One region of the Microbacterium sp. sgz311019 genome, then DNA from elsewhere that is predicted to be linked to it. Evidence: predicted binding sites of a transcription regulator. Region 1 holds the regulator's gene; the other holds the start of a gene.
What was found. Region 1 encodes HspR, which represses chaperone genes until heat shock. Its sites were predicted from a motif close to AAGTTGAGTCNNNNNGACTCAACTT; they were not measured.
Positions count from the first base shown of each region.

Region 2: AC0NZN_RS04660 (ATP-dependent Clp protease ATP-binding subunit) is a predicted target of HspR. The motif match lies at 1,956-1,980, and genes of this name have one in related genera.

Region 1 covers NZ_JBWAXO010000009.1:83,013-90,122, reverse strand. Annotated here, with positions in the region: gene dnaK (molecular chaperone DnaK) at 117-1,985, shown strand; gene AC0NZN_RS14835 (nucleotide exchange factor GrpE) at 1,988-2,614, shown strand; gene AC0NZN_RS14830 (DnaJ C-terminal domain-containing protein) at 2,623-3,615, shown strand; gene AC0NZN_RS14825 (heat shock protein transcriptional repressor HspR) at 3,658-4,128, shown strand; gene AC0NZN_RS14820 (DUF1918 domain-containing protein) at 4,165-4,350, opposite strand; gene AC0NZN_RS14815 (DUF2252 domain-containing protein) at 4,432-5,790, opposite strand; gene AC0NZN_RS14810 (DUF998 domain-containing protein) at 5,965-7,053, shown strand; gene AC0NZN_RS14805 (DUF2252 domain-containing protein) at 7,062-7,110, opposite strand, start outside.
Region 2 covers NZ_JBWAXO010000002.1:381,271-388,380, forward strand. Annotated here, with positions in the region: gene nhaA (Na+/H+ antiporter NhaA) at 1-1,223, shown strand, start outside; gene AC0NZN_RS04650 (hypothetical protein) at 1,240-1,437, opposite strand; gene AC0NZN_RS04655 (VOC family protein) at 1,507-1,875, opposite strand; gene AC0NZN_RS04660 (ATP-dependent Clp protease ATP-binding subunit) at 1,993-4,521, shown strand; gene AC0NZN_RS04665 (DUF72 domain-containing protein) at 4,567-5,289, opposite strand; gene AC0NZN_RS04670 (LLM class flavin-dependent oxidoreductase) at 5,361-6,131, shown strand; gene AC0NZN_RS04675 (LLM class flavin-dependent oxidoreductase) at 6,166-7,023, shown strand; gene AC0NZN_RS04680 (ATP-dependent DNA ligase) at 7,062-7,110, shown strand, end outside.

The DNA.
Region 1 (7,110 bases):
CCATCGCGACTCAAGATTCCCGTCTTCTCGGGATGTCATGGGTCGACGAGCAGATGTGAAAGAGAACCCCGGGCCGCGGCATCCGTCGCGACCCCCGTCAAGGAGAGAGAACACATATGCCCCGTGCAGTGGGAATCGACCTCGGTACGACGAACTCGGTCGTGAGCGTCCTCGAGGGCGGCGAGCCCAAGGTCATCGCGAACGCCGAAGGCTTCCGCACGACGCCCTCGGTCGTGGCGTTCACGAAGGACGGCGAGGTGCTCGTCGGCGAGACCGCCAAGCGCCAGGCGGTCACGAACGTCGACCGCACGATCACGTCGGTCAAGCGCCACATGGGCACCGACTGGAAGACCCAGCCGATCGACGGCAAGACCTACACGCCGCAGGAGGTGTCGGCGCGCATCCTGCAGAAGCTGAAGCGGGATGCGGAGCAGTACCTCGGCGACTCCGTCAGCGACGCGGTCATCACCGTCCCGGCCTACTTCAACGACGCCGAGCGCCAGGCCACCAAGGAGGCCGGCGAGATCGCGGGCCTGAACGTCCTGCGCATCATCAACGAGCCGACCGCGGCGGCTCTCGCCTACGGCCTCGACAAGGGCAAGGAGGACGAGCTCATCCTCGTCTTCGACCTCGGTGGCGGAACGTTCGACGTCTCGCTCCTCGAGGTGGGCAAGGACGACGACTTCTCCACGATCCAGGTGCGGGCGACCGCCGGTGACAACCGCCTCGGCGGCGACGACTGGGATCAGCGGCTCGTCGACTACCTCATCAAGCAGTTCAAGGACACCACGGGTGTCGACGTCTCGGGCGACAAGATCGCGCTGCAGCGCCTCAAGGAGGCTGCAGAGCAGGCGAAGAAGGAGCTCTCGTCGTCGAGCTCGACGTCGGTGAACCTGCCCTACCTGTCGCTGACCGAGTCCGGCCCGGTGTCGCTGTCGGAGACGATCACGCGCGCGAAGTTCGAGGACCTCACCAAGGACCTTCTCGACCGCACCAAGAAGCCGTTCGAGGACGTCATCCGCGAGGCCGGCATCAAGGTCGGCGACATCGACCACGTCGTGCTCGTCGGCGGATCGACCCGCATGCCCGCGGTCTCCGAGCTCGTCAAGAAGGAGACCGGCGGCCAGGAGCCCAACAAGGGCGTGAACCCGGACGAGGTCGTCGCCGTCGGCGCCGCCCTGCAGGCCGGCGTCCTCAAGGGCGAACGCAAGGACGTGCTGCTGATCGACGTCACCCCCCTGAGCCTCGGCATCGAGACCAAGGGTGGCATCATGACGAAGCTCATCGAGCGCAACACCGCCATTCCCACCAAGCGCAGCGAGACCTTCACGACCGCCGACGACAACCAGCCGTCGGTCGCCATCCAGGTCTTCCAGGGCGAGCGCGAGTTCACGCGCGACAACAAGCCGCTCGGAACGTTCGAGCTCACCGGAATCGCGCCGGCGCCCCGCGGCATCCCGCAGATCGAGGTCACCTTCGACATCGACGCGAACGGCATCGTGCATGTGTCCGCCAAGGACAAGGGCACGGGTAAGGAGCAGTCGATGACGATCACCGGCGGCTCGTCGCTGCCGAAGGACGACATCGAGCGGATGGTGCGCGAGGCCGAGGAGCACGCGGCCGAGGACAAGAAGCGCCGCGAGTCCGCCGAGACCCGCAACCACGCCGAGACCCTCGCCTACTCCATCGAGAAGCTCATCAAGGAGAACGAGGACAAGCTCCCGGCCGAGGTCAAGAACGACGTCCAGGGCGACGTCGACGCGCTGAAGACCGCGCTCGCCGGCGATGACGACGACGCCGTGAAGAACGCGTTCGACAAGCTGAACCAGTCGCAGGGCAAGCTGGGCGAGGCGATCTACGCCTCGCAGCAGGCTCAGGGCCAGGAGGCCGACCCGAACGTCGCCGACCCGGGCAACGGCTCCGTGCCGAATCCCGAGGAGGACGTGATCGACGCCGAGGTCGTCGACGACGAGGAGCAGAAATAAGCATGACGGACAAGGACTTCCCCGAGCCGGGCACCGGCGACGACGAGGTCCGTCCGAGCGACGAGGGGTCGGAGGCTCACGCCTCCGGCCCCCGCGCGCAGGACGGGTCCCCTGACGCCGACGCCTCGACGGATGACGAGCTGACGGTCGACGACATCCTCGGCACGACGCAGAACGTGGATGCCGCCGCCGAGGACGCGGCACTGGCCGACCTCGAGTCTGCTCTGCTCAACGACCTCAAGCGGCTGCAGGCCGAGTACGCGAACTACCGTCGCCGTACCGAGGAGCAGCGCGAGGTCGAGATCGCCCGCGCGCAGGGCGCGGTGGCCAAGGGCCTCCTGCCGGTGCTCGACGACCTCGACCGGGCCGAGAAGCACGGCGACCTCGACGACGGCAGCCCCTTCGCGGCCATCGCCGAGAAGCTGCGGGCGGTGGCGGAGCGCATGGGAATCTCCACGTACGGCGCCAGGGGAGATCTCTTCGACCCCCAGCAGCACGAGGCGATCTTCCAGCAGCCGACGCCGGGTGCGACCGAGACCACGATCCTCGAAGTCGTCGAGGTCGGTTACCGCCTCGGCGACGTCGAGCTGCGGCCGGCGAAGGTCGTCGTCGCGGTGCCCGCCGAGTAGGAGGCGCGATGGCCAGCCAGGACTGGTTCGACAAGGACTTCTACGCGGTCCTCGGCGTCTCGAAGGACGTCGACGCGACAGAGCTGAAGAAGACGTACCGCAAGCTCGCGCGCACGTATCACCCGGACTCCAATCCGGGTGATGCGGCTGCCGAGGCGAAGTTCAAGGAGATCAGCGAGGCGTACTCCGTGCTGTCGGATGCCGAGCAGCGCGCGGAGTACGACCAGATCCGTGCCATGGGCTCCGGTGCCCGCTTCCAGGCGGGCGGTCCGGGGGCCGGCGGCTTCGAGGACGTCTTCAGCATGTTCGGCCAGGGCCGTGGCGGTTCGCGCTACCAGACGGCGGGCGACTTCGACGACATCTTCTCGATGTTCAACCAGCAGGGCGGCGGCTTCGGCACGGGCCGGTTCGGGCAGCCGACAGGCGGCTACCGCGGCTTCGGCGGTCCCACGAAGGGCGCGGACGTCACGGCCCGCACCACGATCGACTTCGTCACCGCCACCAAGGGCGAGACCATCACGCTGCAGGGCGAGGACGGCAAGCCGTTCAAGGTGAAGATCCCGGCCGGCATCGCCGACGGCCAGAAGGTGCGGCTACGTGGCCGGGGCCGACCGTCGGCCGACGGCGGCGAGAACGGCGACATCGTCGTGCTCGTCACGGTGCGCCCGCATCCGGTCTTCACCCGCGAGGGACTGAACCTCCGCGTGCACGTGCCGGTGACCTTCACCGAGGCTGCGCTGGGCGCGACGATCGAGGTGCCCACGCTGGGGGGCGATCCCGTGCGGCTCCGTGTCGCGCCGGGCACGCCCTCCGGACGCGTTCTGCGGGTCAAGGGTCGCGGCGTCTCGACGTCGAAGGGCACCGGCGACCTGCTCGCCGAGGTCCAGGTTGCGGTGCCCTCCCACCTCGACGACGCCGCACGCGAGGCCCTCGAGCGCTTCCAGGCGCTCGAGCCGAAGGAGAACCCGCGCGCCGAGCTCATGGCGAAGGCGCGCGGCTAGATGATGGGGACGCCCGCTCGACGGATCTGAGGAGGTGAGGGCGTGGCAGATCGACACGAGATCGACGAGGATGCGCCGATCTTCGCGATCGCGGCGGCCGCCGAGCTGTCAGGGATGCATCCGCAGACCCTCCGCCAGTACGACCGACTCGGGCTCGTCGTCCCCGCACGCACCCAGGGCGGCTCGCGCCGCTACTCCCTGCGACACGTCGCGAAGCTGCGCGAGGTCGCGCGGATGTCGGCCGACGGCATGAGCCTGCCCGCCATCGTCCGCATCCTCGAGCTCGAGGAGCGGGTGCGCGAACTGCACGGCCGCGTCCAGCTCCTCGAGCAGCGGGTGCAGATCGAACTCGAGAACCGTCCCGGTGCCCGCGTGTTCGCGGCCGAGGCCAGCGGATCGGTGATCCGGCTGAAGTCCGGCACGCGCGTGCGCCGCACGCGCGACGTCGTCCTCTGGCAGAAGCCGCGCGGCGAACTGGGCCGGGGAACGGATGCCGCGGCATCCGACGACTGATCCGTCGACGGACCGAGCAGGCCGCCGAGGAGTCGGTCAGCCCTGGTGCAGGATCTCGCAGTCGGCGCCCGGCGAGAGCACGCCCTCGTGTCCGTCGTCGTAGCGGATGACGAGGAGCTGATCGTCATCCGTCCCGCGGATCTCGACCACCTCGCCGAGGTGGTCCGCCATCCCGACCGCCCTGCCGTGCACACGGATGCGGTCACCCACCGTCGCTCGCATCTCGGACTCCCTCCGCTTCGTCGCTGAGTCTGCTGTCCCTCCACGGTACGGCGCAGCTCCGGGGAATGACAGGGCCCTTGGTCACTTGCGCCGAGCGGCGACGAATGCCTGCCAGTCTCCGTGGGACACGTCGGCGTACGCGTTCGCCCATGACACGATCGCGTCGGCGACGACGCGGCCCTTTCCGATGTAGCCTGCGACGCGGGCTGCATTCGCCGTCTGCCCGTGCGCGCGCGCCAGCGTGATCGCGCAGGCCTCGCCGAAACGGGTGAAGGGCCCGTCCGCCAGCCTCTCGACGTCGATGCCGCCCTTCATGTCGCGGAACTGCCGAACGTAGTACTCGCCGTTCTCGTCCTTCGAGTGTCCGAGGAAAGGGTCCGAGATCGCCTGCAGCACGCGCTGCATCCCGACGACCCGTCCGCCCTCCCCGTGGCGCTCGATGTGCTCGATCGCGGCGGCGGGCTGCGTCGCGCGGCCGTAGCGGATGAGGACGCTCTCCTGTGCCTCCTTGGTCTGCAGCAGCAGCGCGTTGCCGTCGCCGTCCTCGAGGACTGTGATGTAGCAGCGGGTGCCGACGCTGCCGACGCCGACGGCGCGGAAGGCGGTGTCCGAGGCCGTGTAGTGCAGCAGCAGCATCTGGATGTCGACGTTCGCACTGCGTGCGTAGGCGCGCAGTCGGGCCTCGGCATCCGCTTCCAGCGCGGCATCGAGGTGGAACATCGCGGGCGGACGGATGACGAACCTCAGACGCCCGTCGGGCCCCGGCTCGGTCATCCGGCGCACGGCCTGGTCACCGGTCCGCTTGCGTGCAGAGCGCATGGCGCGCAGCAGCACGTCGCGAGAGGATCTCGCGATCGCGTGCACCGATGCCTTGGCGTCGAAGTGCGTCCAGTAGCGATCGAGCGGGCTCATGCGCGCCGCCCGCGCGATGCGTCTGCTGTAGGCATCCACGGCGCTGCGGGCGGCGATCTCGATGACCGCGTCCTTCCGGCCTGTGGCTCTGCCCGCGATGACGATGCTCGTGACGAGCCGTTTCACGTCCCACTCCCACGGCGCCCAGGCGGCCTCGTCGAAGTCGTTGAGGTCGAACAGCAGCGTGCGCTGCGGGGAGGCATAGAACCCGAAGTTGGCGAGATGCGCGTCGCCGCATGATCCGACCGAGATCCCCGTCCGCGCATCGCGGGCGAGGTCGGCCGCCATGATGGCGGCTGTGCCGCGGTAGAAGGCGAAGGGGCTCGCGGCCATCCGCTCGGCTCGGAGGGGCAGCACCTGCTCGACGCGGGTCGACTCCTGCTCCTGGAGGATCCCGAGGGGATCGCGCCCCGACGTCCTCAGCTGCGCCAGGTCGCCGCGAGGGGTCCGCTGTCGTTCGGCTCTGCCGGCGGCGAGGCGTTGCGCAAGGGAGGGGATCGCCGGTCGGGCGGATTCCGCGTCGGTCATGGGCGTCATCCTTGCACCAGCATCCGATGCATCGGCCATGCCCTGGCCGAGAGTCTGTCCGCACGCGCTGTGTCGGAAGGGGTACGGCGGAGGCCCGCATCCCTCGTTTATGATCTCCTGAAGGTGCGCCCCCTGAACGCGCCGATGCAGACGTCCCGGCCGCTCGGAGGACATATGCCCGAGACCGCCGCATCCCCGACGGAGAACGAGGATGCCGCACCGCACGAGCGTGCGGCATCGGCGGTCTTCTCGGCGCCCGCCTTCGGCAGCCTGCGCTCGCGTGAGGCGCTGGCCTTGGTCGTCGGCGCAGCCGCGTTCGTCGGCGCCATGCTCGTCTGCATCCCCGCGTTCCACCTCGCCCCCGTGCCGATCTCCGGACGCGGCTCTCTCGGCCAGTTCGTGGCGCTCGCCTCGGGGATCGTCGCCGTCCTGTCCTTCGTCTTCGGGCGGTTCGTCGTCCGCGACCGCCGTCGGCGCATCGGCGTGCTCGACACCATCGACGTCGTGGCCATCGCGGTCGCGCTGGGTGTCATCGCGGTCCTGACCTGGACGCTGCTGGCGAATCTCCTCTCGCACGCATTCATCGGCGCCGACGTCTTCGCCGTCCCCGCGCTCGTGCTCGCGGGCGTCTCGGCGGCCCTCACCGCGTACGCCGCATGCGTCGCGGCGACCGAGCTCGACCTGCAGCTGCTGGCATTCATCCTCGCGATGTTCCTCGTCGAGGGGGTTCTCGCCGCCACGCTGACCGCGTCCGACAAGGACTGGTGGAAGGAGAACCTCAGCGCGCTCGGCATGACCGACGACATCTCCTCGCTGGCCTTCAACAGCACGCTGATCCTTGCCGGCGTCATCGTCACCACGTTGTCTCGGCACGCGACGCGCGGCATCGAGACGCCGTCGCGGGCGGCCCGGCGGTGGGTCCGCGGGCTCCTCATCGCGATCGGCGTGTTCCTCGCGTGCGTCGGCATCTTCCCCGTCGACCGGTTCTTCACCGTCCACAACACGGCCGCGACCGGGATGGCGGTCGCCTACTGCGCGCTCGTCGTCGGGCTGCGGTTCTGGATCCCCGGACTGCAGCGCGCGTTCATCTACCTCGGCTGGGTCTTCCTCGCCGTGATCGTGGTGCTCGGCGTGTTCTTCGCGATCGGCTACTACACGCTCACGGCCGTCGAGCTCGTCGCCGCGATGCTGATCTTCTCGTGGATCATCCTGTTCCTGCGCAATGTCTCCGCATTGCAGAAGGACACGCGCGCGACGGCCTGAGCGGCGACCTACTTCTCCACGCCGCGGTGCGCGCGGAAAAGCTCCCAGTCGGCGCGC
Region 2 (7,110 bases), on a different contig from region 1:
TCGTACGGTTCCTGCCCGAGGGCCGCGGCTTCTCGTACGCCGTGCTCGGCGCGGCGCTGTGGGTGCTCGTGCTGCTCGGCGGCGTGCACCCCACCCTCGCCGGCGTGGCCGTGGCGCTGCTCATCCCCGTCTTTCCTCCGCGGCGCCGCGACGTCGAGCGCGCGGCCGAGCTCAGCCAGGCGTTCCGCGAGTCGCCCAACGTCTACTACGCCACGGCCGTGGCCCGCAGCGTCCGCGATTCGCTGTCGATCAATGAGCGGCTCGATGCCGCCTGGCGGCCGTACATCGCACTCGGCGTGCTGCCGATCTTCGCGTTGGCGAACGCCGGCGTGCACCTCGACCCTCAGACGGTGACGGATGCCGCGACCTCCCCGGTCACGTGGGGGATCATCGTCGCCCTCGTCGTCGGGAAGTTCGTCGGCGTCACCGGGATCACGGCCCTCCTGCGCCGGCTCCGCCTCGGGGAGCTCGCGCCGGGCCTCGGCATGACCCGCATCGCGGGCGGCGCGGCTCTCAGTGGCATCGGCTTCACGATCGCCCTGTTCCTCGTGCCGGTCGCGATCTCCGACCCGCATACGCAGAACCTCGCGCGCGTCGGCGTGCTCGTCGCCTCCGTCCTCGCGTTCCTCATCGGCTGGGCCGTCCTGCGCATCGGCGATCGGGTGCGGCCGCCGCGAGCCGTAGGCGCGAAGCTCAACCGGCCCGTCGACCCGGCGCGCGACCATATCCGGGGCCCGGTGGACGCGCCGCTGACGATCGTCGAGTACGCCGACTTCGAGTGCCCGTTCTGCAGCCGCGCGACCGGCTCGGTGGACGCCGTGCTGGCGCATTTCGGCGACGAGGTGCGCTGGGTCTACCGGCACCTGCCCCTCGACCGTGTGCACCCGCACGCGACGGCCGCCGCGATCGCCGCCGAGGCAGCCGCGATGCAGGATCGCTTCTTCGACTACGGGCCGGTGCTGTTCGCCTCACAAGACCATCTCGAGCCCGACGATCTCTGCCGTTACGCGCACGAGCTCGGACTCGACGTCGAGCGGTTCATCGCCGACCTCCGCTCGCCGGAGGCCGCGCGCCGCGTCGACGACGACCGGATGGATGCCGAGCTCATGGACCTGCACTCCACCCCGACGTTCTTCATCGGCGGGAAGCGGCACCTCGGTGCGTACGACTCGGGGACGCTGATCCGCGTGCTCGAGTCGTCCCGCCAGACCGTGCGGGACTGACCCTGCCTGCTCCCCGTCAGGGAAGCGGCGGCTCGTCCGGGTACGGTGCGAGCGGCTCGCTCGGGTTCGGTGCAGTGGGCTCGCTCGGTGTCGGCACAGTCGGTTCGCTCGGTGTCGGCACAGCGGGTTCCACGGGACCATCCGGCGCCGGGATGCCCGGCTCACTCGGCTGCCCGGGGATGCCGGGTTCGGGCCAGGTGTTCGATTCGCTCATGCCCCGAGTCTGGAACGGACCGGGCGGGATCGCACCGGGCTTGACACTCGCGTGCGCCCCGAGTAGCGCTCAGCGCGGCGGCATCTGCTGCAGCGTCCAGCGGTTGCCGTCGGGATCGGGGAACGTGACGAAACGCCCCCACGCCTGGTCGTCGACGCCATCCGCGTCGACGCCGGCCGCGCGCAGGTGCGCCAGCGCTTCATCGGCGTCGGGGACGACCACCTGGATCGTGTTCTGCTTGCCGGGCTCGAGGTCGACGCCGAGACCCGTGCCGAACGCGATCGAGCACGCCGAGCCGGGAGGGGTCATCTGAACGAACCGCAGGCCGTCGAACGGGGTCTGATCGTGGTCGGGGTGGAACCCGATCCGCGTGTAGAACTCCTTCGCCACGTCGACATCGGTCACGGGGACGAAGATCAGTTCGATGCGCCAGTCCATCGCGGTCTCTTGTGTCATGAATCCAGGCTAGGGAGGGGGTCCGACACCCGATCGGGAATACCTCGCACGCGCACTGGTTCAACTTGAGTGAAGCACACTCAAGTTTCAGGAGGACACGTGCCCGAAGACTTCCCCACCGAGGGGGCCAGCTCGTTCGACGACTTCCTCGCTCGCTATCTCGCGGGCGAGCAGGCGCGCCAGAGCAGATCCATCGATCTCACCCGCTTCCTGACGACGCGCACGCAGACGATTCTGCAGAACGCCGGCCGGTTCGCGCTGGAGCGCGGCCAGACCGAGCTCGACGCACTGCACATCCTGCGCGTGCTCGTCCAGGACGACAACGTCGCCCAGGCGGTCCGCCGCGTCGGCGTCGACCCGATCCGGCTCGTCGCCGCGACCGAGTCGCGCCTGCCCGCGGCCGGCGCCCCCGCCGACGTCGACGGCGCGACGATCACGCCGAGCGCCTCGCGGGCGCTGTTCCACGCCTACCAGGTGGCGCGCTCCAGCGGCTCGACCTACATCGACCCCGAGCACGTGTTCTTCGCGCTCGTGCTGGGTCAGGATGCGCCCGCGGGCCAGATCCTGGCGCACGCCGGCGTCACCGCCGAGGCGCTGACCCAGGGAATGCGCGAGGCTGTGCCGGCCGACGCGCCTGAGTCCCTGGGCGAGGACGCGGGGGATCCCGCATCCGTCACGCCCCTGCTCGACAGGTACGCGACCGACCTCACCGCGCTCGCCCGTGAGGGTCGGCTCGACCCGGTGATCGGACGCGTCGACGAGATCGAGCAGACGATCGAGATCCTGAGCCGGCGCACCAAGAACAACCCCGTGCTCGTCGGCGAGGCCGGCGTCGGCAAGACGGCGATCGTGGAGGGCCTGGCCCGCGCGATCGTGGCCGACGAGGTGCCCGACCAGCTGCGCGACAAGCGCGTGCTCGTGCTCGACCTCCCCGCGATGCTCGCGGGCGCCCGGTACCGGGGCGACTTCGAGGAGCGCCTCACGAAGACCATGGACGAGATCGCCGCGGCCGAGGGCGACATCATCGCCTTCGTCGACGAGGTCCACACCGTGGTCGGCGCGGGCGCCGGAGGTGAGGGTTCGATGGATGCGGGCAACATCCTGAAGCCGCGCCTCGCGCGCGGTGACCTGCACCTCGTGGGCGCGACCACGCTCAAGGAGTACCGGACGATCGAGAAGGACCCGGCGCTGGAGCGCAGGTTCCAGCCGGTGCGCGTGGGCGAGCCGTCGGTCGCCGATGCCGTTCTCATCCTGCAGGGGCTGCGCCCGGCGTACGAGGAGCACCACGGCGTGAGCTACACCGACGAGGCGCTGCGCGCCGCCGTCGAACTCAGCGACCGCTACGTCACCGAGCGGGTGCTGCCGGACAAGGCGATCGATCTCATCGACCAGGCCGGTGCGCGGCTGCGCCTGCGCCTGGGCGCCAAGGTCGACGTGTCGAAGCTCATGCAGCGGCTCGCAGACCTCGAGGCGGAGAAGAACTCCGCGGTCGCTGCCGAGCGGTACGAGGAGGCCTCGGCCGTCCGCGATCGCATCGCCGAGGTGCAGACCGAGATCGATGACGCGACCACCCGCGGGCAGAACGTCGAGGCCGTCGTGGACGAGCCCGAGATCGCGGCCGTGATCAGCCGCGCCACCGGCATCCCGGTGTCCCGCCTGACGGCGACCGAGCGCGCGCGTCTCGCGAGCCTCGGCGACGAGCTGCACGGACGCGTCATCGGCCAGGACACCGCGGTCGAGGCGGTCGCGAAGGCCGTGCGGCGTAACCGCACCGGCATGGGCGACGCCCGTCGGCCGATCGGATCGTTCCTCTTCCTCGGGCCCACCGGCGTCGGCAAGACGGAGCTGGCGAAGGCCCTGGCGGCATCCGTCTTCTCCGATGAGGACGCCGTGATCCGCTTCGACATGAGCGAGTTCGGGGAGCGCCACACCGTGTCGCGCCTGGTCGGCGCCCCTCCCGGATACGTCGGCTACGACGAGGCCGGCCAGCTCACCGAGCGCGTGCGCCGCAACCCGTACGCGGTCGTGCTGTTCGACGAGATCGAGAAGGCGCATCCGGACGTCTTCAACGTGCTGCTGCAGGTGCTCGACGACGGCCGGCTCACCGACGGACAGGGTCGCACGGTCGACTTCCGCAACACGATCGTCGTGATGACCTCGAACCTCGGCTCCGAGTATCTGGCGTCGCGCTCCGGCGCGATCGGGTTCACGACGAGCGGCTCCTCGTATGAGGAGGAGGACCTTCGCAATCGCGTCATGGGACGCCTGCGCGAAGCGATGCGGCCGGAGTTCCTGAACCGCATCGACGAGATCGTGCTGTTCCGCAAGCTCGAGAAGGAGCAGCTGCGCGACATCGTGGGCCTGCAGCTGCAGGCCACGGCATCCCGTCTCGCGTCGCGCGAGGTCGCGTTCGAGGCGACCCCCGCGGCGATCGACTGGCTCGCCGAGCACGGGTACGAGCCGGAGTACGGCGCCCGGCCGCTGCGCCGGCTGATCCAGCGCGAGGTCGATGACCGCATCGCGGACCTGTTCGTCGACGGCTCGCTCGCCGACGGCGGCTCGGTGACGGTGGATGCGTCCCCCCGCGGCATCGGCGTCACGGTCGGCATCTACGCGGCCGCCGCGTAAAACGGATCGGAGCCCCGGGTCGAGCGATCGGCCCGGGGCTTCGCGCTATCCGGCGAGCATCGCGATGAGGGTTCGCGCGTTGCGGACGGCGTGCCCGAGTTCGTCGTTGTCGAAGTAGACGTAGACATCGTGCCCGGAGGTCTCCCACTCCCGGACACGCCGTGCCCATTCGCGCAGCTCGTCGTCGGAGTAGCAGCCGCGGTAGAGCTGCTTCTGATCGGGGCCGTGTAGCCGCACGTAGACCAGGGCACTGGTGAGGCGCAGAACCGTGGGGAGCGCGGCGCCGCCCATGATGCAGTACGCGGCGTCGTGACGCTCGAGGATCGCGAAGACCACCTCGTCGTTCCAACTCGCATGCCGGAACTCCACGGCGGGTCGCGTCCAATGCGGGAGCGCCTGGAGGAAGTCGGCGAGCCGCTGGTCGTCGCGCTCCATCGTCGGCGGCAGCTGCACGATGAGCGGGCCGCGTCTGCCGTCGAGCGCGCGCAGACCGCGCTCGATGCGCGAGATCCACTCGGCCGGGTCGCGCAGCCGCCGGGAGTGCGAGAGGCCGCGCGGAGCCTTGACCGCCAGCTCGAACCCCTCCGGCAGCTGGTCGCGCCAGGCCGCGAAGCGCGCGTCGGGCGGCCAGTGATAGAAGCTGGCGTTCAGCTCGACGGTGTCGAACTCCTGCGCGTAGACCTCCAGGCGCCGGCCGGTCGCGACCCCGTGGTAGAGCGCGTCCTCCCAGTGCTCGTAGCTCCACCCGGAGGTGCCGATGCGCGCCATGTCCTCAACTCTGCGCCCGCGGAGCGCAGCTGTCAGGCCCCTTGCGCTGGGGGATGAGGCATGCTCGAACCATGACGGATGCACGAGTCTCCATCGGCGTGGCAGGCCTCCTGGGTCCGGCCGTCATCGCCCGCATCGCCTCCGCGGTCGAGGCCGCAGGTTTTCACGCGCTCTGGGTGAACGACACCCCCGGCGGAGATGCGCTCGCGGGTCTCGCGGCGGCCGCGGCGGTCACCGAGCGTCTCGTGCTCGCGGCCGGCGTGGTCGCGGTGGACCGGCGACCCGTCGAATCGCTCACCGGGGCGATCGCGGCTCTGCCCCAGGAACGGCTCGTCCTGGGCATCGGCTCGGGGCAGGCGCGTGCCGGCGCTCTGGCTCTCGTGCGCGATGCGGCGCTGCGGCTGCGAGAGCAGACCTCGGCCCGTGTGCTCGTCGGCGCGCTCGGCCCGAAGATGCGCGAGGTGGCGGTGACGGCGGGTCAGGGGCCGCTCCTGAGCTGGCTCACGCCGGACATCGCCGCAGCGCAGGCGCGGGACGCGCACGGCGCCTCCGTCGACGCCCACGTCGCACTCTACGTGCGGACGGCGCTGGATGCGGCGGCCGGCCCCGCTCTGCAGGCCGAGGTCGACCGCTACGCGTCCTACCCGAGCTACCGGGCGAACTTCGATCGCCTCGGCATCGCAGCGGCGGAGACGGTGCTCGACGCGGACAGCTTCGCCGGCCGCCTCCCGGCATACTGCGCGGCGGTCGACGAGGTCGTGCTGCGGGCGATCGTTTCCGGGGGCGACGCGGAGGACTACGTGTCCTTCGTGGAGACCGCCGCGCGCCTGACCGCGAGATAGGGCCATGGGGGGAGGCCTCTGGAAGACTGAGCGCATGACCCGCATCGGCGCGATCTTCGTCCCCCACTGGTACCCGCCCGAGGACCTCCCAGCGGCGGCACGCGCCGCCGAGGCCGCGGGACTCGGCGAGCTGTGGCTGTGGGAGGACTGCTTCGTCCACTCGGCGTACGCCGCCGCATCCGTCGCCCTCGCGTCGACCGAGAAGCTGCGGGTCGGGGTCGGGATCGCTCCCATGCCGATGCGCAACGTCGCGACGAGTGCGATGGAGATCGCGACGGTCGCGCGTCTGTTCCCCGGACGGCTCCTGCCCGGCGTCGGGCACGGGGTGCAGTCCTGGATGGGGCAGATCGGCGCCCGCGTCGCCTCGCCGCTGAGCCTCATGCGCGAGTACCTCCCTGCGCTGCGGAGCCTGCTGTCGGGGGAGACGGTCACGACGTCGGGGCGTTACGTGTCTCTCGAGAACGTGACGCTCGGCTGGCCGCCCGCGGAGCCGCCCGTCGTCTACGCGGCGGCCGAGGGGCCGAAGACGCTCGCGCTCGCCGGCGAGATCGCGCAGGGGGTCGTGCTCGATAGCCGGCACAGGCCCGCCGAGATCGCGACGGCGGTCGCGGCTGTGCGCGCGGGCGGCGAGGGTCCGCATGACATCGTCGCGTATGTGCAGACGGCGTTCGGACCGGATGCGGTGCCCCGCGCGCGAGCCGTCTTCGGTGAGGCCCCTCCCGCCGATGTCGACGAGCGCTTCCTCGCGGGCGACCCCGAGGACGTGGCGCGTGGCGCGCAGGCCTTCTTCGATGCGGGGGTGGACGCCGTCATCCTGCTGCCGACCCGCGACGCCGACCTCGCCGGCTTCTTCGGTTCGGCCGGGGCGGTCGCCCGACTCGTCGAGGGCTGACGGGGCCGCCTGTCGGATGTGAGTGGCAGACTGCGAGGGTGCTGCTCGCCGAGGTCGTCGCGACCGTCTCCGTCGTGGGCGCCACGC